Regions from separate parts of the Luteibacter mycovicinus genome, predicted to be linked through region 3. Evidence: predicted binding sites of a transcription regulator. Region 3 holds the regulator's gene; each other region holds the start of a gene.

Region 1 (9,948 bases), 2.2 Mb from region 3:
AGCGGTGACAACGGAAATGCGCTGGCGCTGGCCAACGTGGCCAGCAAGGGCGTGCTCGACAACGGTGTGACCACGGTGGGCAAGTCTTACAGCCAGCTGATCGCGCAAGTGGGTACGGCGGGCGCGCAGGCCAACACGGCACTCGATGCGCAGCAGAGCATCCTCGACCAGGCCACGGCGGCGCAGCAAAGCCTGTCCGGTGTGAACATGGATGAAGAAGCGGCCAATCTGTTGCGTTTTCAGCAGGCCTACTCGGCATCCGCCCAGGTCATCACCACGGCGAACACCATCTTTCAGTCCCTCCTGAGCGCGGTACACGGATAACTCATGCGTATTTCGACTTCATGGGGTGCACAGCAAGCGGTCAACCAGATGCTGGATCGCCAGTATCAGCTGTCGCAGACCCAGCTTGCCCTAGGCAACGGCAAGGCCATCCAGACGCCGTCCGACAATCCGGCGGCCGCCGCGCGCGCCGTCGACGTCAGCTCGGCCAGCGCCCAGAACGATCAGTACACGCGCAACATCAACTCGGCGACGACGCGACTGTCGACGGAAGAAACCGCACTCACCTCGGCCGGCAATATCCTCGACCGGATCCGGTCCATCACGCTGGAAGGCGTGAACGGCACGCAGACCGACGAATCCCGCCAGTCCATCGCCACCGAGCTGCGACAGACGCTGAATCAGCTTGTCGCGCTCGGCAACAGCAAGGACGGCCAGGGCGAATACATCTTCGCCGGTAGCCGCACCACCACGCAGCCGTTCACGATCGACGGCCTGTCGGTGAGCTACGGTGGCGACCAGACCCAGCGGATGGTCGCAGCGGCCGCCGGCCTCCAGGTTGCGACGGGCGACAGTGGCGATGACGTCTTCATGTCGATCCGTGGCGGCAATGGCACGTTCGTGACGACCGCGGGTGCAACGAACACCGGAAGCGCCGTTGTCGGCGGAACCTCGGTCACGGACGCCACGCAGTGGGACGGCGGCAATTACACCGTCAACTTCACCTCGGCGACCACCTACGAGATTCACGACGCGGCCGACCCGACGGGCACGCCTCTGTCGACCGGCACGTATACCGGTACCAGCGGCACGATCAGCTTCAAGGGCGCGCAGCTCAATGTCACCGGTACCCCTGCGGCGGGCGATTCGTTCAGTGTAGGTCCGTCGTCGTCGCAGGACGTGTTCTCGACCATCGCCGGCATCATCAGTGCGTTCGAAGCGCCCGGCGGTGGCGCGGCGATGAACAACCAGGTCAACGCCCAGCTGCAGAATCTCGACCAGGCGGCCACCAGCCTGCTGAATACGCGTACCAAGATCGGCGCACGCATGAACACGCTCGATCAGCAGTCGGACATCGGTTCCGACGTCAAGCTTTCTTATGACAGCACCTTGTCGGATCTGACCGAGCTGGACTACGCGAGCGCAGCCAGTAAATACACTCAGCAGCAGACGGCGCTCGATGCCGCACAGCAGGCCTACGTGAAGATGCAGAATCTGTCGCTGTTCAATTACCTGAAATAGAACGCGCCTCGACGTTCGCATTCGCGACATTTCAAGGCGGCCGCAAGGTCGCCTTTTTTGTGCGTGAAATCCGGCCCCATCTTCCTCCGGGCCCCACGTGGAACTCATCCACCGCCGTCACTAGCCCGCCAGCGAACCGCCGATCACCTCTTACGGCGAATTCCCTTTTAGCGGGCACGCGACGCCGTCGCGTAAGCGGCGTGCCCGCCACGAGAGAAGGACATTCTCATGGCTCTCACTATCAGTACCAACATGGCGTCGCTCAACGCGCAGCGACACCTCGGCATGACCCAGAGCAGGCTGGCCGAGGCCATGCAGCGAATCACCTCGGGCAAACGCATCAACAGCGCAAAGGACGACGCCGCCGGTCTCGCTATCGCGACACGCTTCACCACGCAGATCAACGGTCTCGCACAAGCCCGTCGTAACGCCAGCGACGGCATCTCGCTGTCGCAGACCAGTGAGGCGGCGCTCGACGAGGTAACGGCCAACCTGCAGCGCATCCGCGAACTGGCGTTGCAGTCGGCCAACGGCTCCAACTCCGGTGTGGACCGGCGCGCCCTGAACAACGAGGTGGTCGAGCGCCTCGAAGAAATCACCCGCATCGCCACGCAAACCAATTTCAATGGCATGAAAGTGCTGGACGGAAGCGGCTCGCGCTTCACCTTCCAGGTCGGCGCCAACGTGGGCGAAGTGATTCAGGTGGGCCTTGGGCAGGGTATGCGTGCGGATCAGGTCGGTCAGGTGGCGAGCGGCTCGGTGGATATCGCGTCGGCGTTCGTCTCCAAGCCTTACGCGTTCACGCAGGATCCTGCGAAGGACTGGAGCAATGCCAACGGGAAGAGCCTGGGTACGGTGGACTACGATGGCGTCAGGGTGGACTGGTCGCTCTATAAAGGCGACACCGTCGACACTGCGCGTGGCTTTCTCGAAGGCAAGCTCGGTCGTGACTTCAGGGTTGCCGCCAACGGCGACAAACTCGACATCGTGAGGGTAGGGGGCGACCGCCTCAGCCTGGCTAAAGGCGATCTTTCATTTACCAATGGCAGTGGCGAGAGCGTCGACATCATCGGATCGTTCCGGGACACGCAAAGCGTCGCCGATGCCATCAATGCCAACGGACGAAGCGGTCTCTCCGCCTTTGTCGGTGAAAACGGATCGTTACGCTTCGATTCGCGGTCGGTCGTCAGCGTGTCGGGGGCTCTGGCAGGCAAGCTCGGATTTTCCAGTGATTACGCCATGGACACCGCGACATCCCTGGCCGATGGCTCGGTGCTTACGCGAGATGCGGCATACGCCCTGGTGGCACGCGTCGACGCGTCACTGGAATCGGTCAGCTCGACCCGGTCCACGCTGGGTGCCGTGCAGAATCGCCTGGAGTCCACCATTCGCAACCTCGACAGCATCCGGCAGAACATGACGGAGTCACGCAGCACCATCATGGACTCGGACATCGCGGAGGAGACCGCAAAGAAGACGATGGCCATGATCCTTCAGCAATCGGGTGTCTCGGTGCTCGCACAGGCCAATTCGTCTCAACAGCTCATCCTCAAATTGCTGGAGTAATTCCACGGCCAGGCGGCACAGGCTCAGGCGCCCCCGCGAGTCCGCCGGGGCGCGTACTTCCGCTGCCGAATCGACGTATCTGGCGTTATGAAATTGACCCTAAACCCGGAGCCGACCCTGCCGATAAATTGACTGACGGAGCCTGGGCGTCACCGCCTACACGGTTTCGATCAAGAAAGTTGTTGACAGGTAGAAAAAGTTCTCAAGTTTCCTCCCGGCGTGCCGTAAACCTCTCTGAGGCGGAAGGCTTCCTTCACGGAACCCCGCCGGACTACGCCGCACAACCTCCGGCATTTCGGTTCCGCTTAAAAAGGATCAATCCCATGGCACTGACCATCAACACCAACATCATGTCGCTGAATGCTCAGCGTAACCTGAGCACCTCGCAGACGAAGCTCTCGTCCGCGATCGAGCGCCTGTCGTCGGGTAACCGCATCAACAGCGCGAAGGACGACGCCGCCGGCCTCGCGATCTCGACCCGCATGACCACCCAGATCAACGGCCTGAACCGCGCGGTTCAGAACGCCAACGACGGCATCTCGCTGTCGCAGACGACCGAGTCGGCCCTCGACGAAGTCACGAACAACCTTCAGCGCATCCGCGAACTGGCCGTTCAGTCGACCAACGCCTCCAACTCTTCTTCGGACCGCGCCGCGCTCGACGCCGAAGTTCAGCAGCGTCTGTCGGAAGTCACCCGTATCGCCACGCAGACCAACTTCAACGGCATGAAGGTCCTGGACGGTTCCGCCCAGAACCTCAGCTTCCAGGTCGGTGCAAACGTCGGTGAAGTCATCAACGTCAGCCTGAACCAGGGCATGAAGTCCAACCAGGTCGGTCAGCTCGCCACCGGTTCCGCCACCCCGTCCCTCGTCGCTACGGCCGCCGTTGCCGGCAGCAAGGGCACGACGGTCGCCGGTCAGGCTACGACCAACTTCGACTTCTCGACCACCGCGTCGTCGTTCACGGTCAACGGCCAGACGGTCACGCTGGACCAGAACTACACCAACGCCGCTGGCCTCGCCACCGCGATCAACAACCAGCTGTCGGCCAACGGCGCCGGCGCCTCGGTGACGCAGAACGCTGGCACGTTCACCTTCACCAACTCGGCCAACGGTGCAACCTCGCCGACCGTCGGCGGCGCAGGCGCGGCCGCGCTGTTCGGTACCACGACGTCGACGGCCGGTACGGCCGACGTCGCCGTCGGCGACGCCACGCCGATCACGCTGGCTGCGGGCGACCTGACCCTGCAGGTCGGCAGCAATGCCGCCTTCAGCGTCACCGGTACCTTCAAGACCACGCAGGACATGGCCGACGCCATCAATGCTAAGTCGGGCGAAGGCATCAACGCCTATGTCGCCACCGACGGCTCGCTGAAGTTCTCGTCGTCTTCGGCCATCACGGTCGGCGGCACCAAGGCGGCGGCGTCGGGCTTCACCGCTGGTGCGATCGCTGTATCCACCACTTCCACCCTGGCAGATTCCAGCGTGAAGACGGTCGATGGCGCCAACGACACGATCAACCGTATCGATGCCGCCCTGCAGTCGGTCTCCGACCTGCGCTCCACCCTCGGCGCGGTGCAGAACCGCTTCGAGTCCACCATCTCCAACCTGCAGAACATCTCGCAGAACCTGACCTCGTCGAAGTCGGCCATCACCGACGCCGACTTCGCTCAGGAAACGGCGAACATGTCCTCGGCTCAGATCCTGCAGCAGGCCGGCGTCTCGGTCCTCGCCCAGGCCAACCAGAGCCAGCAGATCGTCACCAAGCTCCTCCAGTAATGGTGACACCGCCATCCCAGGGCTTGCCCGGGTTGGCAGGGTAATTGCTTAGTTGTCCACGGCTGGCTCCCACTGGGGGCCAGCCGTCGACAAATTGGCGCCCCGGGCAGTGAGGCGTCTTCACGGAGAGTCTCATGGCCACCAGTAGCAGCACCGTTACGCTCGGATCCAGCTCCATCGACGTCGCATCCATCGTTACGAACCTTGTGAACAACAAGCGTGCGGCGAAGGACAGTCAGATCTCGACGGCTCAGACCAGCACCAGCACGCAGATTTCGGCGATCGGCAATTTCACCTCGTCCCTGACGAGCTTGCAGGCCGCCATCAAGTCCCTGACCGACGGCACCGCGTTCTCCACGCTGAAGACCTCGATCGGCGACTCCACCGTCCTCTCGGCGACGACGGATTCCACGGCCAAGGCCAACGTCTACAACATCGCCGTTACCCAGCTCGCTACCTCGCAGAAGACCACCTCGGGTGCGTTCGCCAGCGCGAAGACGACCGAGGTCGGCACGGGCACCCTGAGCATCGCGGTGGGTGACAAGTCCATGAGCGTCGATATCGCCTCGCCGGCGAACACGCTGCAGGACGTGCGCGACGCGATCAACAACTCAAAGTCCAATCCCGGCGTCACCGCCAGCATCGTCACCGGTACCGACGGCGCGCATCTGGTGCTGACCTCGCAGACCACCGGCGCGGCCAACGCGTTCACGGTCACCTCCAGTGGCGGCGACGGCGGCCTGGCGCAGCTGGATTTCGATCCCGCGACGGATACCCCGACCATCAAGGCGCAGGACGCCTTGTTCACGGTCGACGGCACGGCGGCCAGCAGCCCCACCAATACGACCTCGACGGCGATCGACGGCGTGACACTGTCGCTTGCCAAGACCGGCTCGAGCAGCATCACCATCAGCAACGACACCAGCTCGGTCAGCACGGCGATGCAGTCGCTGGTCACCGCCTATAACTCCTTCGTTTCGACCTACAGCACGCTGACCAAGTACGACGCGACCAACCAGCAGGTCGGCGCCCTGATCGGCGATGCCACGGTCAATTCGATCAAGAGTCAGGTCTCCCAGCTGCTGGGTTCGCAACTGACCGGCGCCACCGCCAGCCCGCGCTCGCTCAGCGACCTGGGTGTGTCTTTCCAGGTCGACGGCACGCTGAAGTTCGACACCACGAAGCTGACCTCCGCGCTGAGCTCGAACCCGAGTGGCGTGAAGGACCTGCTGAGCGGCACCAACGGTATCGCGCCGAAACTCGACAAGCTGGTCACCGGCTGGACCTCGTCCAGCGGCATCCTGACCCAGCGCACCACCAATCTGAATGCCAAGCTCAAGGACCTGGCCGATCAGCAGACCGCCTGGGACTCGACCATGACCGACTACACGAAGCGCCTGACCACGCAGTACACGGCGCTCGACACCATGATGACCAAACTCAGCAGCACCAGCAGCTACCTCACGCAGCAGTTCGACGCGCTGACCAAATCGTCCTGATCGCAGGACAGGAAACCCACATGGCACTTGGATACTCCCGCGGCGCTGGCGCCTACCAGCAGGTCCGCACCGGTGGCGGCCTCGAGCAGGCCGACTCGCACGGTCTCATCACCATGCTCATGGATGGCGGTCTGGAACGCATTCGCCTGGCGCTGGCGTGCATGGCTACGGGCAACGTCGCGGGCAAGGGCGAGGCCATTTCGAAGACGATCGAAATCGTCGGCGGTCTCCAGTCGGGCCTCAATCACGACGTGGCCACGCCGCTGGTTTCCCAGCTGGACGCCCTGTACGACTATATGAGCCGCCGTCTCGTACACGCCAATCTGCATAACGACGCCGAAGCCCTCGAAGAAGTCGCGCGCCTGCTCGGGCAGATCCGCGACAGCTGGGTGGCCATCCCGGTCGAGGCTCGTCAGCTCGCCGGAGCAGGCGCATGAACGACACCCTCTGGTGCGACCTCCCGCGCGTCCTCGACCTGACCGAGTCCATGCATGCGGCCGCCAGCGAAGGTCGCTGGGATGAGCTCACCGAACTCGAAGCCCAGCGCGAGCCTGTCCTGCGGCAGGGCAGCATGCGTCCGGCCCCCGAAACGCTCGAGTCGCTGAAGTCCATCATGTTGCTGGATGGCCTGATCAAGGACCTCGTCTCGGCCGCTCGCGACGAGACCGCGGCGCAGTGGGACACGTCCCGTCGGGTTCGCCGCGCCGTCGCCGCGTATAATTCGTTCTGATCGACACATCCTTTGGCGGGGACGGACGGATGACTGACGAAGCGTGGAAGGCATTCTCCGATCGCGTAGCCTGGGATTCCCGGTTTCACGCCACCTGCGAGATCACCGAGCGTCCCGATCCGGCCGGCCTGGCCTTGATCAACGACCGCAACACCAACGTCCTGGTCGCCGTGTCCGCCCTCATGGACCGGCGCAGCGACACTGGCGAGGACGACAGCCCCCTGACCCAGGAAGTGGCCCGTCTGGACGCCAAGCTCAACGTCCTGATGGAGATCGTCAACCGGCTCCTTCTGCCTCAGTCCGTCCTGCCACCCCGCATTCCGGTCCGCGTGAACGCCGCCGGCGCCGCCTTGCCATGGGACGGCCTGCCCGCCGTGGGCACCCCGGTGATGCTGAAGCTGCATTTCGACGTGTGCCGGGCCCTCCCGCTGGAGCTGCCGGGCGTTCGCCTCGCCGGTCCCACGGACGGCAAGGGCTTCATCGCCTTCGAGGGCCTGACGGAGTCCGTCCGCGACGGTATCGAGCGACTGGTGTTCCGCCAGCACCGCCGCCAGGTCGCCGAAGCACGAGCCCACGCACGGCCTCAGGACGGCTCGGGCGAGTGAAGTGACCTTTTACGTCACGTGACGTAGGAACGTCGCGTGGCGTCCTGCGTCACATTCGTGACGCGTGTTGTCAGGGCTGACACCAAGGGGCGCCCTCACGCCGTCATCACTTGCCGAAAAGGTTTTCCTCACACCTCCGCAAGCCCCGTACTTACGTGAATGTCGGCCTTGTGGCGCCAGAATTCCGGCGTTGGCACGCTCCTTGATTGATACCTTGCAACGAAGGCGACGGGATTCCATCGCGAACCCGCTCACGGGCCTTCGATCACACGCAACGTGAGGTATCTCAGGATGAAGTCTTCCAACTTTCTCGTCGTCGAATCCGACGCATCGCGCGCTGAAACCGTCGCTTCCGCGCTGGCTTTCCTGGGTTACCGTCCCGTGCTCGCTCATCGCATGCAGGCTGCGGACGCCGCCGAAGGCTGGCGCGCCGCTTATGTCGGTACGGTGGAAGACGAAGCCGAACTCGAAGGCTATCTGGCCGCCCTGGGTCGCCACGGCCGCAACCTGCCGCTCCTGGTCTCGGCCGATTCCCCGGTCGCCAGCGCGCTGATCGCCGGCGACGACGCGCAGAGCCTCAACGTCGAGCTGATCGACATGCCGCTCCGCTACGAGCGTCTGTCCGAGGCCCTGCGCACCCTGCAGTCGCGCATGCAGCCGGTTCAGAACCACCTGCGCTTCGTCGGCCAGTCCGGTCCCATGCAGCGCGTCAACGCGCTGATCCGCCAGGTGGCGCCGTTCGATTCGAGCGTCCTCGTGCTGGGTGAGTCCGGCAGCGGTAAGGAGCTGGTCGCCCGCACCATTCACGACTGCTCGCCGCGTCGCGACAAGCCGTTCGTCGCGATCAACTGCGGCGCCATTCCGGCGGAACTGCTCGAAAGCGAACTGTTCGGTCACGAGAAGGGCGCGTTCACCGGCGCGATCAGCACCCGCAAGGGTCGTTTCGAAATGGCCGAGGGCGGCACGCTGTTCCTCGACGAAATCGGCGACATGAGCCTGCCGATGCAGGTGAAGCTGTTGCGCGTCCTGCAGGAGCGCGTTTTCGAGCGCGTCGGCGGTAACCGCCCGCAGCGCTGCGACGTGCGCATCATCGCCGCGACCCATCGCGACCTCGAAGGTGCCATCGAGCGCGGCGGTTTCCGCGAAGACCTGTTCTATCGCCTGAGCGTGTTCCCGCTGGAAATGCCGGCCCTGCGCCAGCGCCTCGAAGACCTGCCGGCCCTGATCGCCGAGTTCAACCAGCGCCTGCTGCAGCGTGGTCTGACCTCGGTGCGCTTCGCGCCGAGCGCCATGACCGCCCTGTGCCGTCACCCGTGGCCGGGCAACGTGCGTGAGCTGTCCAATCTGGTCGAGCGTATGGCCATCCTCATGCCGCAGGGCGAGGTCCGTGCGGCCGACCTGCCGGAAAAGTACCGGGGCGCACTTCCGATCGAGGAAGTGTCGGGTGCGGCACTCATCGCGATGATGGAAGCCGAGCCGGAGCCGGTGGTCGAGACCTTCGGTTTCTCCAACGACAGCGATCCGGCGGTGCTGCCGCTCGGTGGCCTCGACCTGAAGGACCACCTGGCGGGTATCGAGATCGGCCTGATCCGTCAGGCGCTGAACTCGGCCAACGGTGTCGTCGCCCATGCGGCCAAGCTGCTGCGCGTCCAGCGCACCACGCTGGTCGAGAAGCTGCGCAAGTACGGCCTGTCGGAAACCGTGCAGGCCGGTTGAGTCGCGTCGGTTTGGCACACCTCGTGCATCGGGTGTCGGTAAGCCGATAACGCGTTGGAAAACCGTCATGACCACGATCGATGTGAACAGCCTGCTGCTCCAGATGCGCCGCATCAGCGCGCAGACCGAGATGCCCGCGATCCGGGGTGTCGGCGAAACGGGGCAGGCGGCGAAAGGTTCCTTCGGTGACGTGCTCAAACAGTCGATCGACGGTGTCGCGCAGTCGCAGGCCAAGGCATCGCAGATGGCGTCGGCATTCGAGCGCGGGGACCCGGGTATCGATCTGGCGCAAGTGATGATTCAGGGCCAGAAGGCGGATCTCTCCTTCCGTGCCATGACCGAAGTGCGCAACAAGATGGTCGATGCGTACAAAGAAATCATGAACATGTCGATCTGATCGCGTTGATCCGATCCGGCATGAGCAACCTCACAGGATTCGAGTTTTCCCCATGGCAGATAACGGCGTCGCCACCACGGATAGCAGCACGGCCTCGCGCATGGACTCTTTGAAGTCCCTGTCGCAGACGCCG
Region 2 (9,948 bases), 1.2 Mb from region 3:
CGCCGGTGGAGCGTATCGCGGCTGTTGCGTGAGGTTTTGTTGCGGGAAAGCATGGCCGGCGGGGCTGGCTCCTACAGGATTCGCGGACCCGGCGGGCGTGCCGCAGCCCTGTAGGAGCCAGCCCTGCTGGCGAAAAGCCAACGAAGCGGCATAGCCATGCCCCGGCTAGCCGTTAACCTCCAGCCGGCAGAAACAGCAACAGCGCAATCCCCAGCACGATCCGGTAAATCGAGAACACCGTAAACCGGTGTGAGCGGATATACCCCAGCAGCCACTTCACCGCGACGAACGCGACAATCGTCGACACGACGAAAGCCACCGCCAGTCCGGTCCAGTCCTCGCCGGCCGCGCCGCCGTGCGTGAAGGTCTTCAGCAACTCGTAGCCGGTCGCCGCATACATGGTCGGGATGCCGACGAGGAACGCGAACTCGGTAGCGGCCGCGCGATTGGTGGTGCCGCCCAGCATGGCCACGAAGATCGTGGACGCCGAACGTGACGTACCGGGGAAAATGCCGGCGACCATCTGCGCCAGGCCGACCAGAATGGCGACGCGCCAGCTGACGAACACCTGATCGGGCCGATTGGCAGCCACTTTCTCGGCCACCATCATCCAGATGCCGCCGATGATCAGCGCCCATGCGATCGGCGTGATCGTCTCGGGTAGCTTGAACCCGAGCTTGGTGACGATCAGGCCGAGCACCGCGGTGATCAGGAAGGCTACGCCCAGCTTCAAGATGTAATCGCGCGTCTCCGGACGACGCCAGTTGGTCAGCAGGTTCCAGATCGTCCGCCAGTAGATGAACGTCACGGCGAGGATCGCACCGGCCTGAATGGCGACATTGAACAGGTCGGAGCGCGCGCCGAGCCAGCGTTCGGCGATGAGCAGGTGACCGGTGCTGGAGATGGGCAGAAATTCGGTGATCCCCTCGACGATGCCGAGGAGGATGTCGCTGATCAGGTCATTCACGGGCGGGGAAATCCGGTGGTCGAGCAGGTCCCCTAGCTTAGCCGCACCGCAGCACGAATCCGTGCGACTTGCTTCACTCAATGAACCGTCACGCGTTGCCCACGTCAACCACTGTTAATTTTCGGCGACGCAGCAAGGGCATGTCATCGCCTTTCGCAAGGAATTTCACACGGATTCGACATGCACACATTCCTCCGGCTCCGCCGTCGAACCGGCGGGCTACGCATTGGCGTACTTGTCGCGGCGCTTGCGGTCGCCGCCTGCGCGCCCGCCGTGCGTCCTCCGGCCTTCGTTCCGCGCGACGAAGTACCTGTCGCCGGGCTGCCCACGTCCCAGGCGGGATGGCCGCAGCCTGAGTGGTGGAAACGATACGACGACGCGCAGCTCGATCGTATCGTCGACCTCGCCATGCGCGGCTCGCCCAACATGGAGCAGGCCGAAGCCCGATATCGGGCGGCGCTCCGCGCCGTGGATGCCTCGAAGGCGGAACTGAACCCGCAGGTACGCGGGCTTCTGAATGGCGGGCACGGGTACAACGACGTGTCCCTGCAGGGTCAGGCACCCGGTGCCGCCGGAAACGCTCAGGGGTTTCAGCTGAACCCCGGCAAGAGCTGGAGCAACAGCGGCGCCGCAGGGGCGCTCGCGACATGGGACCTCGACCTGTGGGGCAAGCAGAAGGCCGCAGTCGAGGCAGCCGTCGGCCAGGCCCGTGCCGCCGAGGCCGAGCGGGCCTCCGCGGCGACGTCGCTGCAGTACAACGTCGTCAACACCTACTTCGACTGGCAGGCGCAGCAGGCGCGCCTCGCCGTCGCCCGCCATGCATCCGACAGTTCGTCGCAGTACCGCGAGCTGGTCGAACTGCGTGTGCATGGCGGTCTGGACGATCCGACCACCCTCGATCAGGCCGATGCGCAGCTCGCGCAGACGCGGCAGAACGTGGCGCAGCTGGAAGGCGCCGCCAGCCTGGATCTCGTCCAGCTCGCCGCGCTGGCCGGCGTATCGCCGAAGGACCTGGGTAACCTCACGCCGTCGCCGCTGCCCACGCCCGATACGCGGCTGCCCGACGACGCCCGGCTGGGTCTGCTCGCACGGCGGCCCGATATCGCAGCGGCGCGATGGCAGATCGAAGCCTCGTCGAAGAACATCGACCAGGCGCGCAAGGCCTATTACCCCGATGTGAGCCTGATGGCGCTGGGTGCCTTCCTGCGTACCTATCCGGATCTCGGCTCGGGAACGCGGACCGACCTGACGCTGGGCAACATCGGCGCATCGGTACAGTTGCCGATCTTCAGTGGCGGCCGCCTGCGTGCGCAGTTCGAGAATGCGCAGGCCCAGCTCGACAGCGCCGTGGCGCAGTACGACGGGGCCGTCGTGCAGGCGGCCGGCGATATCGCGCAAGGTGTCGCCACGCTGCAGATGCTGGATAACCAGCGCGTGCAGGTCGACCGGCGGTACGACGCCAGCGCCGCGCAGAAGGCCAAAGCCGCCGACCGTCGGTCCAAAGGCCTGATCGACGACCGCACCTGGCTCAATGCCGACATGCAGCTGGACCAGCAGCGCGATGCGCGCCTGCAGCTCACCAGCCAGATGCTTTCCGCCAATCTTTCCCTCATCCACGCGCTCGGCGGCGGTTACCACGCCGACGACCTGCCCGATCTTCCGGCCGCCGCCGCCGGCAAGGACTCCCCGCGATGACCATTGAAAACGACGATCAGCGCGAAGGCGCCGAAGGCGGCCTGACGCCGCAGCCGTACAAGTACCGCTACAAGTACCTGCACAAGTACGGTGACGAATCGCCGCGTGGCGAGCGCGACGACGATGGCCGTCACGACGGCGACGATGACGAGAAGAAGCCTCAGGACAAGCCCGACGGCAAGGACGACGAGAAGAAGGACGCCGATAAAAAAGACGGCGACAAGGACAAGGACGGAAAGGACAAGGACGGAAAGGACAAGGACGGAAAGGACAAGGACGGAAAGGACAAGGACGACAAAGACAAGAAGGACGAGGACCCGAAGGCGAAGCGCAAGAAGGTCATCATCCTTTCGATCATCGCCGCGGTCTTCATCCTCGCCGGCCTGGCATGGCTGCTTCTCTACATCTTCGTGCTGTCACAGCGCGAGACGACCGACGATGCCTATGTCAAGGGCGATATGGTCACGATCTCCTCGCGCATCGCCGGTACGGTGGTGGAGGTGGGCGTGGAAGAAACCGAGCGCGTCCATCAGGGTCAGGTGCTGATCAGGCTCGACCCCGTCGATGCGAAGGTGGCCCTGATGAACGCCGAAGGCCAGCTCGCCCAGGCCGTGCGTGAAGCACAGGCCAGGATGCAGCAAGCCAATCAGGCCGATGCCGCCATCCCGCAGCGCCGTGCGCAGTATGAGCAGGCACGTGACGACTATAACCGCCGCCACCCGCTGCTCGAGCGGCGCGCCGTGTCGGCCGAAGAAGTCGACACCGGCAAGCGCCAGATGCAGCAGGCCAAGGCCGCGCTGGATGCCGCGGAGCGCGAAGCCGCGGCCGCGCACGCGCAGGTCGATGGCACCACCATCGAGAACTACCCCGCGGTGATTCAGGCGCGTTCGCAGTTCCGTAACGCATGGGTCAACAACGGGCGCAATGCGATCGTCTCTCCGATCGAAGGCTATGCCGCCCGTCGCCAGGTGCAGGTCGGCCAGCGTATTCAGCCGGGCCAGGATCTGCTCACCGTCGTGCCGCTCGCCGACCTGTGGGTGGATGCGAACTTCAAGGAGACCCAGCTCGAGCACATCCGTATCGGCCAGCCGGTGAAGCTGACGACGGACATGTATTCGGACGTGGAATATCACGGCAAGGTCGTCGGTCTGAATGCGGGCACCGGCAGCGCTTTCTCGCTGCTGCCCGCCGAGAATGCGACCGGCAACTGGATCAAGGTGGTACAGCGTCTGCCCGTGCGCGTGGCGATCGACGCGGAGGACCTCCGCAAGCATCCGCTGCGGATCGGTCTGTCAACCGACGTGAACGTCGATACGCACGACCGCGATGGCCGTGTGCTGTCCGACACGATCCGCAGCAAGCCTCTCGCCAGCACCAACGTCTATGAGGAGGAGATGGGCGAAGCCGACCAGCGCGCCGAACAGATCATCCGCGAGAACACCGTGGATACGACGCCCAAGCCGGTCCCGGCGAAGCGCGGCGGCTGATCGATGGCTGGGCAGAACGGTAACGGCGCATCCCGGCCGCCGCTCACCGGCGGTGCGCTGGTCCTGCTCACCGCGGGCGTGGCGCTCGCCACGTTCATGGAGGTGCTCGACATCTCCATCGTCAACGTGTCGGTGCGCACCATCGCCGGCAACGTAGGCGTGAGCAGCAACGAAGGCACGATGGCGATCAGCGCCTACTCCATGGCCAGCGCGGTGATGCAACCGCTGACCGGCTGGGTGGCGCGTCGCTTCGGTGAAGTGCGGACCTTCATGGTGTCGGTGATGCTGTTCGTCGTGTTTTCCGCACTCTGCGGATTTTCCACGTCGATGCCGATGCTGATCGTGTTCCGCCTCCTGCAGGGCGCGGTGTCGGGTCCGATGGTCCCGCTTTCGCAGACGCTGCTGCTCAACAACTACCCCGTCGCGAAGCGACCTATCGCGCTGGCGCTTTGGGCAATGACCGTGGTGGTCGCGCCGGTCTTCGGCCCGATTCTCGGTGGCTGGATTACCGACAACTACCACTGGTCGTGGATCTTTTTCATCAACATCCCGGTCGGCATCTTTGCGGTCGTCGTCACCTATGCGCTGCTTCGCGACCGCGAGTCGAAAGTCACGAAGATGCCTATCGACGCGGTCGGCCTGTTCCTGCTGGCGGTCGGCGTGGGCTGCCTGCAGTTCATGCTCGACAATGGCAACGACGACGACTGGTTCAGTTCGACGACCATCGTCGTACTCGCCATCGTGTCGCTGGTCTGCATCACCTTCCTGGTCGCATGGGAGCTGATGCACAAGCATCCGGTGGTGGAGCTGCGCCTGCTGGGCCGGCGTAACTTCTTCGTGGGTGTGCTGTGCCTTTCGCTGGGCATGTTCGCCTTCTTCGGCGGTACGGTGGTCATGCCGATGTGGGTCCAGGAGGTACTCGGCTACACGGCCACCTGGGCGGGCTTCGTCGTCGCTCCCATCGGCATCCTGGCTATCGTGCTGTCGCCTATCGTCGGCGTGTTCCAGAGCAAGTTCGACCTGCGTCTGCTCAATACGATCGGCTTCGCGGTGTTCGCTGCCGCATCGTTCTATATGTCGACGCTGAGCACTAACGCGCCGTACAGCGAGCTGGCCATCCCGCGGCTCTGCATGGGTGCGGGTATCGCGCTGTTCTTCGTGCCGGTGAACCAGATCATCCTCTCGGGCATGCCCGATGAGGAGGTCGCGAGCGCATCCGGGTTGTCGAACTTCTTCCGCACGCTGGCAGGCAGCATCGCGACGGCCGTGAGCACGACGATGTACTCCCATCGCACGACGTATCACCACGCGGTGCTGTCGGAGAACGTCGTCGAGGGCAGCCGCACGACGACGGAGTACCTCGATCGCTTCCAGGCTCTTGGCGTGCAGGGCCCGACCGCCAATGCGGCGCTCAACCGCATCGTCGACATGCAGGCGGCGACGCTGGCGGTCAATGACGTGTTCTGGGTCTTCGGCCTGATCTTCGGTCTGGCGATGATCGCCATCTGGTTCGCGAAACCGCCTTTCGCGTCGGGCGGTACACCCGGACACTGAGGGTCCGGGCTGTCGCCAGCAGGCTGGCTGCTACGAGCAGGCCGGCTCCCACCACTGCCGGCGTCCCGAGGTCAGGGCTGCTGGAGATGCTCCGGTGGGAGCCAACCCTGTTGGCGATATCATGTCGCCGAAAAGTCCAGCGTTTCGGTAAGATCACCCGCCGCCGGTCCACCCGCCGCCACCATCGCATCCTCACGCATCTTCAGCCCCGGCAGCTTCTCGAGCTTGAACCGGCGCGTCAGGAAGCGGGCGATGGATCCGGTGTCATAGATCGTGTGCTCGACGTGGCCCTTCTTCGCATACGGCGACACGACCAGCGCGGGAATGCGTGTTCCCGGACCCCAGCGATCGCCCTTGGGCGGAGCCACGTGATCCCACCAGCCGCCGTTCTCGTCGAACGTGATCACCACCAGCATGTTCTTCCACTGCGGGCTCTTGCGCAGCGCATGTACGACGTTGGCGATATGACGATCGCCGGCTTCCACGTCGGAGTAGCCGGCATGCATGTTGAGGTCGCCTTGCGGCTTGTAGAACGCCACCGGCGGCAGCTTCCCAGCCGCGATGTCCGCAAGAAAATGATTCGTCGCCGCCGTCTCGCCAAGACCGCCATCGCGCAGATGCTTCTTGCGCGCTTCGGTTCCCGGAGCCAGTGTCACGAAGTAATTGAGCGGCTGGTGATGTGGCTGGAAGTTCGGCGTCTGCGGGAAGCTGGCATCGTCACCGTCGCCCTTACCGTCGAGCGCGGCCTGGAAGCCGCCGCCATACCAGGCCCAGTCGACATTCTTCGCCGAGAGTACGTCGCCGATGTGTTTATGCTTCTGCGGCACCAGCGTGTTGGCGCTGGTGGCGTCGGCAAGCAGCGGATTCTTGCGATCGACGTTGAAGCCCGGCGAATAGGGCGGACCGATGGTGTTCACCGCCCAGAAGTCCGGGGTCAGCGTATTGTGGTGCGCGAATTTGGGTTTGCCGTCCATCGCGCTCTTCGGCGATTCCTCGTCCATCTTCAGGCGATGGTCGAGCGGGTCGCCGCTTTCAGTGACCGCGATGTTGAACTGCGCGGGGCTCTTGTCGGCGTCCGGATAGAACGGCGGCTGCGCGGCGACGAGGTACTGGTGGTTGAGGAACGAACCGCCAAAGGCACCCATGAAGAAGTTGTCGCACAAGGTGAACTGCGAGGCGATATTCCACAGGCGCAGGTGAACGGGCGCGCTGGCATAGTGCCCCATGGTCAGCGCACCGTTGTCACCCCACGCGACGAAGCCGTCGTTCTTGCCGCCGTTGATCTGCAGCTGGTTGTTATAGAACGCGTGGACGAGGTCGCGCGTTACCAGACCGTGCGGCAGCGGGGTGCCGTCGCCGGTGTGGAGTGCCCACGGCGCGTTCGGCAGGCCGGTAATGTCCTTTTCGCCGATCTTGTACGTTTTATGGTCGACGACCTGCTCGTGCGGCACGAGCCCGCCCCAGATGGGTGGCAGGGTCTTCAGCGGGGTGCCGTCGCGGTCCCGCTGGATCAGACGTTCTGGCGGCACCTCGCTCAGCGGCTGCTGCAGACCGGGGAAGTCCCCGAACAGATTGTTGAAGCTGCGGTTTTCCGCGTAGATCACGACCACGTTATCGATGTGCTTTTCGAGCAACGCATCCAGTGCGGCACCGGTCGGCGCAGGGCCAGCCGCCTTCCTACCGGCCGCGGTCACCTCGCTTGCGCCACCCAGCGCGAGCATGGCGCCCGTCGTGGCCATGCCGCCCAGCAACCGGCGTCGCGCGGCGTCGGGGGTGTCGTTATCGGTTTTCTTGGTCATGGAGCGGCTCTGCGTGCGCCGGCCCGGGGAAAGGCGGCGGTGTGGGAGGGGCGAGGCCCCCGCTAGGGACCGAAGCGTAAACGATGCGGGCGGCTCGGGAAAACGCAGCGGCGTAGGAAACGATGGAGAAACGCTCGCGGACCTCGCGTCGATGATGGCGGATCGACCGGAATGGTGCGTGAGCGAGAACGATGCACCATGATGGTGCATTTGCACATCTTCCTCACGCCCGTTCTATGATGGGAGAGCTTGATTCCGGCGCCCGTCGATGGCGGACACGCTGGCATAGCGATTGCTACACGCATTCCGCCCACACCCATTTCGAGGTTTGTATGTCCGCCGCTTCCAAAGTGCTGAACCTGATCCAGGACGAGGAAATCGAGTTCGTCGACCTGCGCTTCGCCGACATGCTCGGCAAGCACCACCACGTCACGTTCCCCGCCCACGCCATCGACGAGAGCACGTTCGAAGACGGCAAGATGTTCGACGGCTCGTCGATCGCCGGCTGGAAGGGCATCAACGAGTCCGACATGGTCCTCATGCCGGATCCGGAGACCGCCCACCTCGACCCGTTCAGCGCTCACAAGCAGCTGATCGTGCACTGCGATGTGCTCGAGCCGAGCACCATGCAGGCTTATGGTCGCGACCCGCGCTCCATCGCCAAGCGCGGCGAAGCCTTCCTGAAGTCGACCGGCATCGCCGATACCGCCTTCTTCGGCCCGGAACCCGAGTTCTTCATCTTCGACTCGGTCCGCTGGCAGAACGACATGGGCCGCGTGTTCTACGAAATCGGCTCCGAAGAAGCGGCCTGGTCGTCGCGCTACAAGTACGACGGCACCAACAGCGGTCACCGTCCGGGTGTGAAGGGTGGCTATTTCCCGGTCAGCCCGGTCGACAGCCTGGGTGATCTGCGCGCGGACATGTGCAAGGTGCTCGAGTCGCTCGGCCAGGTGGTCGAAGTGCATCACCACGAAGTCGCCAACGCGGGCCAGTGCGAGATCGGCACGCGCTTCAACACCCTGGTGAAGAAGGCCGACGAACTGATGACGATGAAGTACGTCATCAAGAACGTCGCCCACCAGCAGGGCAAGACCGTGACCTTCATGCCGAAGCCGATCGTCGGCGACAACGGCTCGGGCATGCACGTGCACCAGTCGCTGTCGAAGAACGGCGAGAACCTCTTCGCGGGCGACCTCTACGGTGGCCTGTCGCAGACGGCGCTGTGGTACATCGGCGGTATCTTCAAGCACGCCAAGGCCATCAACGCGTTCGCCAACTCGACGACCAACAGCTACAAGCGTCTGGTCCCGGGCTTCGAAGCGCCGGTCATGCTCGCCTACTCGGCGCGTAACCGTTCGGCATCCTGCCGTATCCCGTACGTGTCGAGCCCGAAGGGTCGTCGTATCGAGATCCGTTTCCCGGATCCGATGCAGTCGGGCTACCTGACCTTCACCGTGCTGATGATGGCCGGCCTCGACGGCATCCTGAACAAGATCGACCCGGGTGCACCGGCCGACAAGGATCTCTACGATCTGCCGCCGGAAGAAGAGAAGAACATCCCGCAGGTCTGCGCCAGCCTCGACGAAGCGCTCGCCGCGCTCGACAAGGATCGCGACTTCCTCAAGGCCGGTGGCGTGTTCACCGACGACTTCATCGACGCGTACATCGCGCTGAAGATGCAGGAAGTGACCCGCTACCGCGCGAGCACCCACCCGCTCGAGTTCCAGATGTACTACGCGATCTGATCGCGAGAGCGACGTTCGGGTGAACGAAGGGGCGCCTCGGCGCCCCTTCTTTTGTTTCTCGTGGGCGAATGGGCGCGATTTTGCGAGCCGCCGCCGCCCCTTGATCGTGGCGAAACTGCCGTTAGGATGCCTGCAGTTCACTCACAGGCATCCGGCATGACAACCTCTCCGATTCGCGTGGCGGTCCTGGCCGCGTTTGCGTGGCTGGTCGGATGTGGCAGTGTCGCGACGGCCTCCGACATTCCCGTGTACGGCTACACGGTGGTGCGCACCTACCCGCACGATCCGAAGGCTTTTACGGAAGGGCTGTTCTACGACGGCGGTTTTCTCTACGAGAGCACGGGCGAATACATGGGCTCGGGCGTGCGCAAGGTCCGGCTCGATACCGGCGACGTCGTGCAGCATCTCGACACCCCGCCCGGATACTTCGGCGAAGGCATCATCGTCTCGGGCGACCACCTGTTGCAGCTGACCTGGCGCGATGGTGTCGGCTTCATCTACGACCGCAAGACCTTCGCGCCCGTTGGCAAGTTCAGCTATCCCGGCGAAGGCTGGGCGATGACGCGCGACGCGAAACATCTCTACATGAGCGACGGCACGCCCACCATCCGGGTTCTTGATCCGGTCACCCTGGCGCAGACGGGTCGCATCGACGTGACAGCCGATGGCGTGCCACTGCGCATGATCAATGAACTGGAGTG
Region 3 (9,948 bases):
GCCTGGAAGACGGCGGATGTGCGCGCCGAGGACGCCGAGCTTCTCTTCGATATTCTCGTAACCACGATCTATGTGGTACACGCGGTCGACCGTCGTATCGCCTTCGGCGACCAGGCCGGCCAGCACGAGGCAGGCCGAGGCACGCAGGTCGGTGGCCATGATCGGTGCGCCGGTCATTTTCGGCACGCCGGTGATGATCGCCGTGTTGCCTTCGAGACGGATATCGGCACCCAGACGCTGCAGTTCCAGCGCATGCATGAAGCGGTTTTCGAAAACCGTTTCGGTGATGACACCTACGCCCTCGGCGACGCAGTTGAGGGCGGTGAACTGCGCCTGCATGTCGGTCGGGAACGCCGGATACGGCGCGGTCACCAGATTGACGGCCTTCGGACGACGTCCCTGCATGTCCAGCTCGATCCAGTCCGGACCGGTGCTGATGTGCGCGCCGGATTCCTCGAGCTTCTGCAGCACGGCATCCATGGTGTCGGCGCGCGCGCCACGGGCGCGGACCTTGCCACCCGTCATCGCCGCGCCGACCAGGAACGTGCCTGTCTCGATACGGTCGGGCAGAACTTCGTAGTGCGCGCCGTGCAGGCGCTCGACGCCTTCGACGATCAGCGTCGATGTACCGACGCCGTCGATCTTCGCGCCCATCGCCATCAGGCAGTGGGCCAGGTCGACCACTTCGGGCTCCTGCGCGGCGTTCTCGATGACCGTCGTGCCCGACGCCAGGGTGGCGGCCATCAGGATGTTCTCGGTACCGGTGACGGTGACCATATCCATGACGATGCGCGCGCCCTTGAGGCGACCGGCCTTTGCCTTGATGAAGCCGTTTTCGACCGTGATCTCGGCGCCCAGCGCCTGCAGGCCACGGATGTGCTGGTCGACCGGACGCGAACCGATGGCGCAGCCGCCGGGCAGCGAAACCTCGGCCTTGCCATGGCGCGCCACCAGCGGACCGAGCACGAGGATCGACGCACGCATGGTGCGGACCAGATCGTACGGGGCCACGCAGGAATTTTCGGGACGCGGGTCGATGTGCATCTTCATGCGGTCGTCGAGGACGACGCGCACGCCCATGCGGCCGAGCAATTCGATGAACGTGGTGACGTCATGCAGGTGCGGCACATTGCCGATGCTGACCGGTTCGTCGGCAAGCAGGCAGGAGGCGAGGATGGGGAGCACGGCGTTTTTCGCGCCGGAGATGCTCACCTCACCGTTGAGCGGCTGGCCGCCGCTGATCAGGATCTTGGCCATGGAAAGGGAGTGCCTTGAGAAAGGGAACGAACCGGGAATGCCGGGCGGCGCGCTGGATCAGCGGCGGCCGGCGGCTTCTTCGGGGGTAAGGGTCTTGAGGCCCAGAGCGTGAATCGCACCGCCCATGAGGTCGCCCAGCGTCGCGTAGACGAGACGATGACGGGCGAGCGGCAACTTGCCGGCGAACTGTTCCGAGATGACGTCGGCTTCGAAATGAACGCCGTCGTCGCCGCGAACGTCCACCAGGGCGCCGGGCAGGCCGGCTTCGATCAATGCCTGGATGCGCGCAGCGTCCATGGAGTCTCCGATGAGGGGGTCGCCGCGGCCGTGAGGGTTCCGAAACGGACCCTGAACCACCGGTCGATGGCAGCGACGATAAAATGAGAATATGTAATGGTAATGGAAATCCGGTGTCGCAGAAATGGACATCCCGGGTCAGAAGCCACCACCCGGACCTCCGAGGCCGCATGAACGCCCGCACTGCCCCGCCTGCCGATCATCCCGTCGTGAATGCCGATACCATCGTCCGTAGCGCGCGCACCGTGATCGTCACCGAGGCCGCGGCTATCCGTGCCCTGGAGTCGAAGATCGACGCCACCTTCGTCCGGGCCTGTCAGATGATCCTGACCTGCAAGGGACGCGTGGTCGTCTCCGGCATGGGCAAGTCGGGCCATGTCGCCCGCAAGATCGCCGCGACACTGGCCTCCACGGGTACGCCGTCCTTCTTCGTGCATCCGGGCGAGGCCAGCCACGGCGACCTCGGCATGATCCAGCCGGACGACATCCTGCTGGGCATCTCCTACTCCGGCGAGACGGACGAACTCCTCTTCATTCTGCCGGCGGTGAAACGCCAGGGCATCCCGCTGATCGCGATCACCGGCAACCCGAAGTCCTCGCTGGCACGTCAGGCGGAGGTCAACATCGACGCCAACGTGCCATCGGAGGCCTGTCCGCACGGACTGGCGCCGACCTCCAGCACGACCGCGGCGCTGGTCATGGGGGACGCGCTCGCCGTCGCCCTCCTCGAGGCCCGTGGTTTCACCTCGGACGACTTCGCCCGCTCGCATCCGGCCGGCAGCCTGGGGCGCCGCCTGTTGCTGCATATCGCCGATGTCATGCACACGGGTGACGACGTGCCGCGCATCGGCGTGGAAGCGTCCGTCAGCGAAGCCCTCGTCGAGATGACCCGCAAGCACCTGGGCATGACCGCCGTCGTGGACGGCGAAGGACGTCTGCTGGGTGTCTTCACCGACGGCGATCTTCGTCGCGCCCTCGACGACGACGATGTCGATCTGCGCAACGCCACCGTCGGCCAGCTGATGACCCGCGGCCCCAAGACCATCGGCTCGGACAAGCTGGCCGTCGAAGCCGCCCAGCTGATGGAAAAACACCAGATCAACGCGCTGCTGGTCACCGACCCCTCCGGCCAGGTGGTCGGCGCGCTCAACATCCACGACCTGCTCCGCGCCCGCGTCGTCTGACGACCCGGTCCCGGCGCGCCTCGAGCGCGCCCTTTTCGTCCCCATATCGATGCCCATGGCCTACACCCACTACACCGACATCCCCGCCGATATCGCCGAACGCGCCGCCCGCGTGCGCGTCGTCGTCTTCGACGTGGATGGCACCCTGACGGACGGCCGCCTCTGGTACGCCGAGGACGGCCGCGAGACCAAGGTGTTCCATGTGCATGACGGTCTGGGCCTGAAACGCCTTCAGGAAAACGGCATCAAGGTCGCGATCATCACGGCGCGGATCAGTCATCCGGTGTCGCTGCGCGCCGAAGAACTGGGTATTCCTCACGTCTATCAGGGCCAGAAGGACAAACGGGCCTGCCTGACCGCCCTGCTCGACGCCCTCCGCCTTACGCCGGACCAGGCCGCTTTTGTCGGCGACGATCTGCCGGACCTGCCGGCCATGGGTATCGCCGGTCTGGCCGTCGCCGTGGCCAATGCCCACCCCTGGGTGGCCGAGCGCGCCCATTGGCGCACCCGGCTGTCCGGCGGCTACGGCGCCGCCCGCGAGGTCGCCGACATGATTCTCGCCGCCCAGGGCAAGGCCGAAGCCGAACGGGACCGCTGGCTGTGAGCGCCTTCAATCTGCTCAAGGACCGCAGTACCGGCGGTATCGCCGGCATGCTCCTGGTCGCGCTGGGCGCCAGCGTACTGCTCTACTACTGGGTCGCGCCGGAGAAGAAGCTGCAGGACTTCGTCGGTCCGCCGCGCTCGGGCTACGTTCTGACCAACTTCGACCTCGACTCCTACAACGAACAGGGCAAGCTGGCCTTCACGCTCATCGCGCCACATCTGGAGCGCCGAGAGGGTGACGATTCGCTGTACATCAATGCGCCCGATTTCGTGCTGCCATCGACCAAGGAAGTCGACGTGCCGCCGTGGAAGGGGCATTCGCAGTACGGCTGGGTCAACAAGGACGGCAGCATGCTGAAGCTGCAGGGCAAGGTGCACATGGACCGCGTAGCCTTCGCGCAGACGCCGCCGGCCAGCATCGACACCTCCGAGGTCACCGCGTGGCCCAAGCGGAACTACCTGGAGACCGCCGAAGCGGCCCGTATCGTCCAGGGAACCTCTACAATGAACGGCGTTGGCATGCGCGCCAATCTCGATACCAAGCACCTGGAGCTTCTCGATGCAGTCCACACCACGTATCTGCCGCCCAAGCGCTAACGCGCTGCTTGCGCTGCTTGGCCTGGCGCTCGTGGCCAGCCTGTCGGCCGCCGCCAAGCAGTCCGATCGCAACCAGCCGGCCGACGTCGTCTCCAAGTCGTTCGATGGCTCCCAGCAGCCCAACGGCAAGGTGATCTGGACGGGAAGCGTCGTCCTGACCCAGGGCACCCTGAAGATCACCGGCAGCAAGGCGACGGGTTATTTCGACGCCGACAGCCAGCTCAACCGGGTGGTCGTCGACGGCAGCCCCGCCACCATCCATCAGCTGGACGACTGCGATCAGCCCATGGACGGCAAGGCTTCCAACATCGACTACAAGATCGACAAGGACTTTGCCGTGCTGACCGGCGGTGCCCATGTCAACCAGCCGGCGAAGGGCAGTGCCGATGGCGACAAGCTCACCTATAACACCCAGAACAGCACGATGACGGGCGAAAGCAACGGTCCCGCACCCGTACACATGACCTTCCAGCCGAAGAGCACCACGCCGGGCGCACCCGCCAAGGCGGCCGGCGCCTGCCCCACTCCGGCGGCTGCGGCCGCACCTGCCAGGAAGCCCTGACCCGATGCTTTCAGCCCAAGGCCTGCAGAAGCGCTTCCGCGCACGCAAGGTAGTCCGTGACTTCGCCTTCTCCATCCGCGAAGGTGAGGTCGTCGGCCTTCTCGGCCCCAACGGCGCCGGCAAGACGACCTGCTTCTACATGGTGGTCGGGCTGATCCAGGCCGACGCGGGCGTAATCAAGCTCGATCAGCAGGACATCACCGGCCTGCCCATGCACGCGCGCGCCAAGCTCGGCATCGGATATCTGCCGCAGGAAGCCTCGGTCTTCCGCCGCCTCAGCGTGTCGGACAACATCATGGCGGTGCTCGAACTGCGCGACGGCATGACGCAGAAGCAGCGCGACGACGAACTCGACAGCCTGCTCGACGAACTGAAGATCGCGCACATCGCCGATCAGAAGGGCATCAGCCTGTCCGGCGGCGAGCGTCGCCGCGTCGAGATCGCCCGGGCGCTGGCGGCACGCCCGCGCTACATGCTGCTCGATGAGCCGTTCGCCGGCGTCGATCCCATCTCGGTGGGCGAGATCCAGCGCATCGTTCGACACCTCAAGGAACGCGGCATCGGGGTGCTGATCACCGATCACAACGTCCGGGAAACGCTCGGTATCTGCGACCGCGCATACATCCTCAACGACGGCGAAGTGCTTTCTCGCGGCACTCCTCAGCACATCCTCGCCGATGAGAAGGTGCGCGAGGTGTATCTGGGTCGTGAATTCCGCATCTAGAGCGCGTCACCGGCCGTCCGGACCGACGCGCGAATCCGGCCGGAAGAGCTAGCCGACCCGACCGCTGGTTTGTGGAGGCCGCAAGGGGTTACGATGGATTCGACACCTCACGCATCGAAGGCATGAAACCCGGACTTCAGTTTCGTCTGCATCAGCAGCTCACGCTGACGCCGCAGCTACAGCAGGCCATTCGGCTGCTCCAGCTGTCGCAGCTGGAGCTCGAAGCGGAACTCCGCCAGATCGCGGAGAGCAACCCGCTGCTTGAGTTTGCCGAAGATGCGGAGTCCGACGCGGATGCCGAAGGCGACGCCGCCGACGAGAACGGTTTCGACGCCGAGTTCCCCTCCCGCCAGGAGCTCCCGGCCAAGTCCTCGAAGGAGGACGAGTCCACCGCCACCCCGTCCGAAGAACTCGCCCCCGAGTGGGACGACGATCGCTTCCACGGCGAGGCGGGTGACTACGCCGGCGCCCCATCGCGTGCCAACGGTGGTGACGAAGACGGTTTCGAGCCGCAGAACGCCGCGCCGGAAAGCCTCCAGCAGCACCTGGAGTGGCAGCTCAATCTCTCCCAGTTCTCCCCACGCGACCACGCGATCGCCACCGCGATCATCCACGCGCTGGACGAGGACGGTTACCTGCGCGACGGAGTCGAGGCGGTGGAAGTCGCGCTGCCCGCCGAACTGCGGGCCAGTGCCGAGGAGATCGAAGCGGTACGCCAGCGCGTGCAGCGGTTCGATCCCACCGGCATCGCCAGCCTCGATCTGCGCGACTGTCTGCTCTGCCAGCTCTCGCAGTTTTCGACCGAAACACCGTTCCGCGACCTGGCGATCCGTATCGTCCTTGAAGAGCTGGAGCTCCTCGCGCGAAACGACAGCGTCAAGATCGCCCGTCGGCTCAAGGCCGCCGAGAACGAGGTGGCCAGCGCCGCGGCGCTGATCCGCAGCCTCGATCCGCGCCCGGGCGCCGCGCTGGATGCCACGCCCGTCGAATATGTCGCGCCTGATGTGTACGCGCGGCGGGAAGCGGGGCGCTGGACGGTCAGCCTCAACCCCGACGCGCAGCCCCGGCTCGGCCTGAACCAGCATTACTGCAACCTCATCGCCCGCGCACGCGGCGACGACGCCACCTGGATGAAAGGCCAGCTGCAGGAAGCCCGCTGGTTGCTGAAAAGCCTGCAGTCGCGCGCCGAAACCCTGACCAAGGTCGCGGAAGTCATTGTCCGCCGCCAGAGCGCCTTCCTCGATTACGGCCCCGAGGCCATGCATCCGCTGGTGTTGCGTGAGGTCGCCGAAGAAGTCGGCATGCACGAATCGACGATTTCACGGGTCACCACCCGGAAATACATGCACACGCCGCGCGGCACCTTCGAACTCAAGCATTTCTTTTCCAGTGGCGTGGCGACCGAAGACGGCGGCAGCGCATCCGCCACCGCCATCCAGGCCATGTTGCGCAAGCTGATCACGGGCGAGGACGCACGCCGCCCCTTGTCCGACCAGGCGCTTGCCGAGGAGCTCCATCGACGCGGAATTCAGGTCGCACGCCGTACGGTGGCCAAGTACCGTGAAGCGATGCGAATTCCCAGCTCCAGCGAACGCGTTCGCGCAGGTTGAGAAACATCGGGGGGAACCCCGGCGGAGGTCCACGGTCTCATCAGTTCAGGCTTGAGGAGCGGCAACCCCGCCGTTCCGATCTCGTCGCCATAAGGCGACACCCTCAGCAAGAAGGAGGCGTCATGCAAATCCAGATCAGCGGCCAGCACGTCCATATCACCCCCGCTCTGCGCGAGCGCGTGGAACAGCAAATCGGCCGCTTCGAACGCCTTTTCGACAATATCAAAGCCCTCGACGTGGTTCTTTCCGTCGATAAGAACGAGCACAAGGCCGGAGGCACCCTGCACTGTGCCGGCACCCGGCTCCATGGCGAAGGCGTGGCCCGCCTGGAAGACGACAACAAGGGCGACACGCTTTATTCCGCCATCGACGCCATGATCGGCAAACTCGCCGACCAGCTTCGCAAGCACAAAGAGAAGCTCAAGGATCATCACAACGCTGAAGGCCGCGACGCGCGCGTCGCCAGCACCGACTGACGAGAGCGCCCGGCGGCCGCTCGCGCGCGCCGCCGGGCCTCCTCCCGCGTGTTGATGGCACAATAGCCCAGCCGGCGCCCTCGCGCCGGCTTCGCTATCTAAAGGGATCACCCGCGTGGATCGGCTCACCGCCAGACAACTCTTCGACGGCGTCTACGAACGTATGGCGCTTCGCTGGGCCGCCGGCATGCGCGGCGAGGCCCGCGTGCTCGAGCCCAATGCCAAGCAGAGCCGCCGTCCTTCGCTGGTCGGTTACCTCAACGTGATCTACCCGAACAAGGTGCAGATCATCGGCACGGAGGAGCTCAACTACCTCGACGGCCTCGAATCGCGCCAGCGCTGGGAGGTCATCCACAAGATCGCCGCCTATCAGCCGGCCGCGCTGATCGTCACGAAAGACCAGTCGATCCCCTCCGATCTGCGCGAAGTCGCGGAAGAAACCGACACGCCGTTGTGGCAGAGCACCAAGCGCGGGCACGAGCTGCTCACGTATCTGCAGTACCACCTGGCGCGCACGCTCGCACCCCGGGTCACGCTTCATGGTGTATTCCTCGAGGTGTTCTCCATCGGCGTGCTGATCACCGGCGACCCGGGCTCCGGCAAAAGCGAGCTGGCGCTGGAACTCATCAGTCGCGGCCACCGCCTGGTCGCCGACGACGCGACCGAATTCACCCTCATTGCGCCAGACGTCATCGACGGTGCCTGCCCCGAGCTGCTGCAGGACCTCCTCGAGGTGCGCGGCCTGGGCGTGCTCAACATCCGCGAGATGTTCGGCCACACGGCGGTCAAGCCATCGAAATACCTGCGTCTGGTCGTGCACCTCAAGCCGTTGACCTCGGGTGAAGACATCGACGCGATGACCCGCCTTACCGGCGACGTCAGCCGGCGTAACGTGCTGGATGTGGACGTCCCCAAGATCACCATTCCCGTCGCGCCCGGCCGCAACCTCGCGGTGCTGGTCGAGGCGGCCGTGCGCAATCACGTGCTCAAAAGCAAGGGCATCGATCCCGCACAGACCTTCATCGACCGTCAGGCGCACCAGATGCGTCGCCTGCCGCCATGGTGACCGACGTGACCGAGGAAACCATGAGCCCCATCGTCGAACCTGGCGCCATCCATCTGGTCGTCCTCACCGGCATGTCCGGCGGCGGCAAGACGGTCGCTCTGCGCGCGCTGGAAGACCTCGAGTTTTACTGCGTCGACAACATGCCCGCCGAGCTGATTCCCCAGCTCGTCGCCGCCGTCAGCCAGGGCGAGCATGGACCGCGCCGTCGCATCGCCGTGGGCGTCGACGTGCGCAACCGGCGCATCGATCTCTCGCGCATGCCCCACGTGTTGTCCGAGCTTTCCACAGCGGGCGTCCACGTCCATCTGATCTTCCTGGACAGTCGCGACGACGTCCTGATCAAGCGCTACTCCGAGACCCGCCGCCGTCACCCGCTGGCGGCGGAAAAACTGTCGCTGGCCGATTCCATCGCCGAAGAACGTCGCCTGCTGCGGCCCCTGGTCTCGATCGCGGAAAAGGTCATCGACTCCAGCGACCTCAACGTCCATCAGCTGCGCCGGCTGTTCGCCACGGGGTACGCCGCTGCCTCGGATGGCACGACACTGCTCTTCGAGTCGTTCGCCTACCGCCGCGGCCTGCCCTCCGACGCCGATTTCGTCTTCGACGCCCGCTGCCTGCCCAACCCCCACTGGGACCCCCGGCTGCGCCCGTTCTCGGGCCGCGACCTCCCCGTACGCGAGTTCCTCGACGCGAATCCACTCGTGGGCGAGTACTATGCGGACGTCGCCCGCTGGCTCGACACCTGGTTGCCGCGCTTCGAGGGCGAGGATCGTAGCTATGTCACCGTCTCGATCGGCTGCACGGGCGGGCGTCACCGTTCGGTCTATCTGGTCGAGAAGCTGGCCCAGCATTTCCGCTCGGAACGCGGCAACGTACTTACCTTTCATCGCGAGCTAGAGTGAGCCATGACCCAGCCCATGCCAGTGCGAGAAACCGGGCGATGAGCGTCGGCGTCCTCCTCATGACCCACGAAGCCGTCGGCAAGGCGCTGATTTCGGCGGCCCGTCACGTCATGCCCAAGCTGCCACTCGAAGTCGATGCCGTCGAGGTTCCACCCAGTTCGGATCTCGACGTCATGCGCACGCTGACCGCGAAGCATGCGCGCGACCTCGACCATGGTGACGGCGTCCTGGTGCTCGCCGACCTTTACGGCGCCACCCCGTGCAATATCGGCCTCTCGCTGGCCGAACTGGGCGTCCACCTGCGTTGCGTATCCGGCCTCAACCTGCCGATGCTGCTTCGTGTCCTCAACTATTCGGAAAAATCGCTGACCGAACTGGCCGACATCGCGGCCGCTGGCGGTCGCGGAGGGATCTTCATCGACCATGCTTGAACGGGACATCGTGGTATCCAACCGGCTGGGCCTGCACGCTCGCGCTTCAGCCAAGCTCGTACAGCTGGTGGCGGGGTTCAGGTCGACGGTATGGCTGATCAGCAAGGGCCGTGAAGTCAACGCGCAGAGCATCATGGGCGTCATGATGCTGGCCGCTGGCATGGGCACCTCGCTAGTCGTGCGCGCCGAGGGTGAAGACGAAGAAGCCGCGCTCAACGCCGTGGTCGATCTGTTCGACC

The links. Region 3 encodes sigma-54, which starts transcription at its own class of promoters, with help from an activator protein. Its sites were predicted from a motif close to TGGCACGNGCNTTGC; they were not measured.
Region 1: a site for sigma-54 is predicted at 4,902-4,916, ahead of fliD (flagellar filament capping protein FliD). Genes of this name have one in related genera too.
Region 2: a site for sigma-54 is predicted at 7,784-7,798, ahead of glnA (type I glutamate--ammonia ligase). Genes of this name have one in related genera too.

Annotation. Positions count from the first base shown of each region.
Region 1 is NZ_JQNL01000001.1:1,137,202-1,147,149, reverse strand. Features, by position in the region: gene flgK (flagellar hook-associated protein FlgK) at 1-324, shown strand, start outside; gene flgL (flagellar hook-associated protein FlgL) at 328-1,524, shown strand; gene FA85_RS05185 (flagellin N-terminal helical domain-containing protein) at 1,753-3,090, shown strand; gene FA85_RS05180 (flagellin N-terminal helical domain-containing protein) at 3,414-4,868, shown strand; gene fliD (flagellar filament capping protein FliD) at 5,003-6,367, shown strand; gene fliS (flagellar export chaperone FliS) at 6,388-6,804, shown strand; gene FA85_RS05165 (flagellar protein FliT) at 6,801-7,097, shown strand; gene FA85_RS05160 (PilZ domain-containing protein) at 7,127-7,702, shown strand; gene FA85_RS05155 (sigma-54 dependent transcriptional regulator) at 7,994-9,418, shown strand; gene fliE (flagellar hook-basal body complex protein FliE) at 9,486-9,815, shown strand; gene fliF (flagellar basal-body MS-ring/collar protein FliF) at 9,868-9,948, shown strand, end outside.
Region 2 is NZ_JQNL01000001.1:2,130,665-2,140,612, reverse strand. Features, by position in the region: gene FA85_RS09605 (LysR family transcriptional regulator) at 1-32, shown strand, start outside; gene FA85_RS09600 (undecaprenyl-diphosphate phosphatase) at 173-967, opposite strand; gene FA85_RS09595 (efflux transporter outer membrane subunit) at 1,148-2,662, shown strand; gene FA85_RS09590 (HlyD/EmrA/EmrK family protein) at 2,659-4,149, shown strand; gene FA85_RS09585 (DHA2 family efflux MFS transporter permease subunit) at 4,153-5,703, shown strand; gene acpA (acid phosphatase) at 5,823-7,502, opposite strand; gene glnA (type I glutamate--ammonia ligase) at 7,835-9,247, shown strand; gene FA85_RS09570 (glutaminyl-peptide cyclotransferase) at 9,404-9,948, shown strand, end outside.
Region 3 is NZ_JQNL01000001.1:3,291,163-3,301,110, reverse strand. Features, by position in the region: gene murA (UDP-N-acetylglucosamine 1-carboxyvinyltransferase) at 1-1,257, opposite strand, end outside; gene FA85_RS14455 (BolA family protein) at 1,315-1,554, opposite strand; gene FA85_RS14450 (KpsF/GutQ family sugar-phosphate isomerase) at 1,725-2,738, shown strand; gene FA85_RS14445 (KdsC family phosphatase) at 2,794-3,342, shown strand; gene lptC (LPS export ABC transporter periplasmic protein LptC) at 3,339-3,938, shown strand; gene lptA (lipopolysaccharide transport periplasmic protein LptA) at 3,901-4,500, shown strand; gene lptB (LPS export ABC transporter ATP-binding protein) at 4,505-5,224, shown strand; gene FA85_RS14425 (RNA polymerase factor sigma-54) at 5,347-6,834, shown strand; gene hpf (ribosome hibernation-promoting factor, HPF/YfiA family) at 6,957-7,310, shown strand; gene hprK (HPr(Ser) kinase/phosphatase) at 7,426-8,376, shown strand; gene rapZ (RNase adapter RapZ) at 8,370-9,278, shown strand; gene FA85_RS14405 (PTS sugar transporter subunit IIA) at 9,317-9,709, shown strand; gene FA85_RS14400 (HPr family phosphocarrier protein) at 9,702-9,948, shown strand, end outside.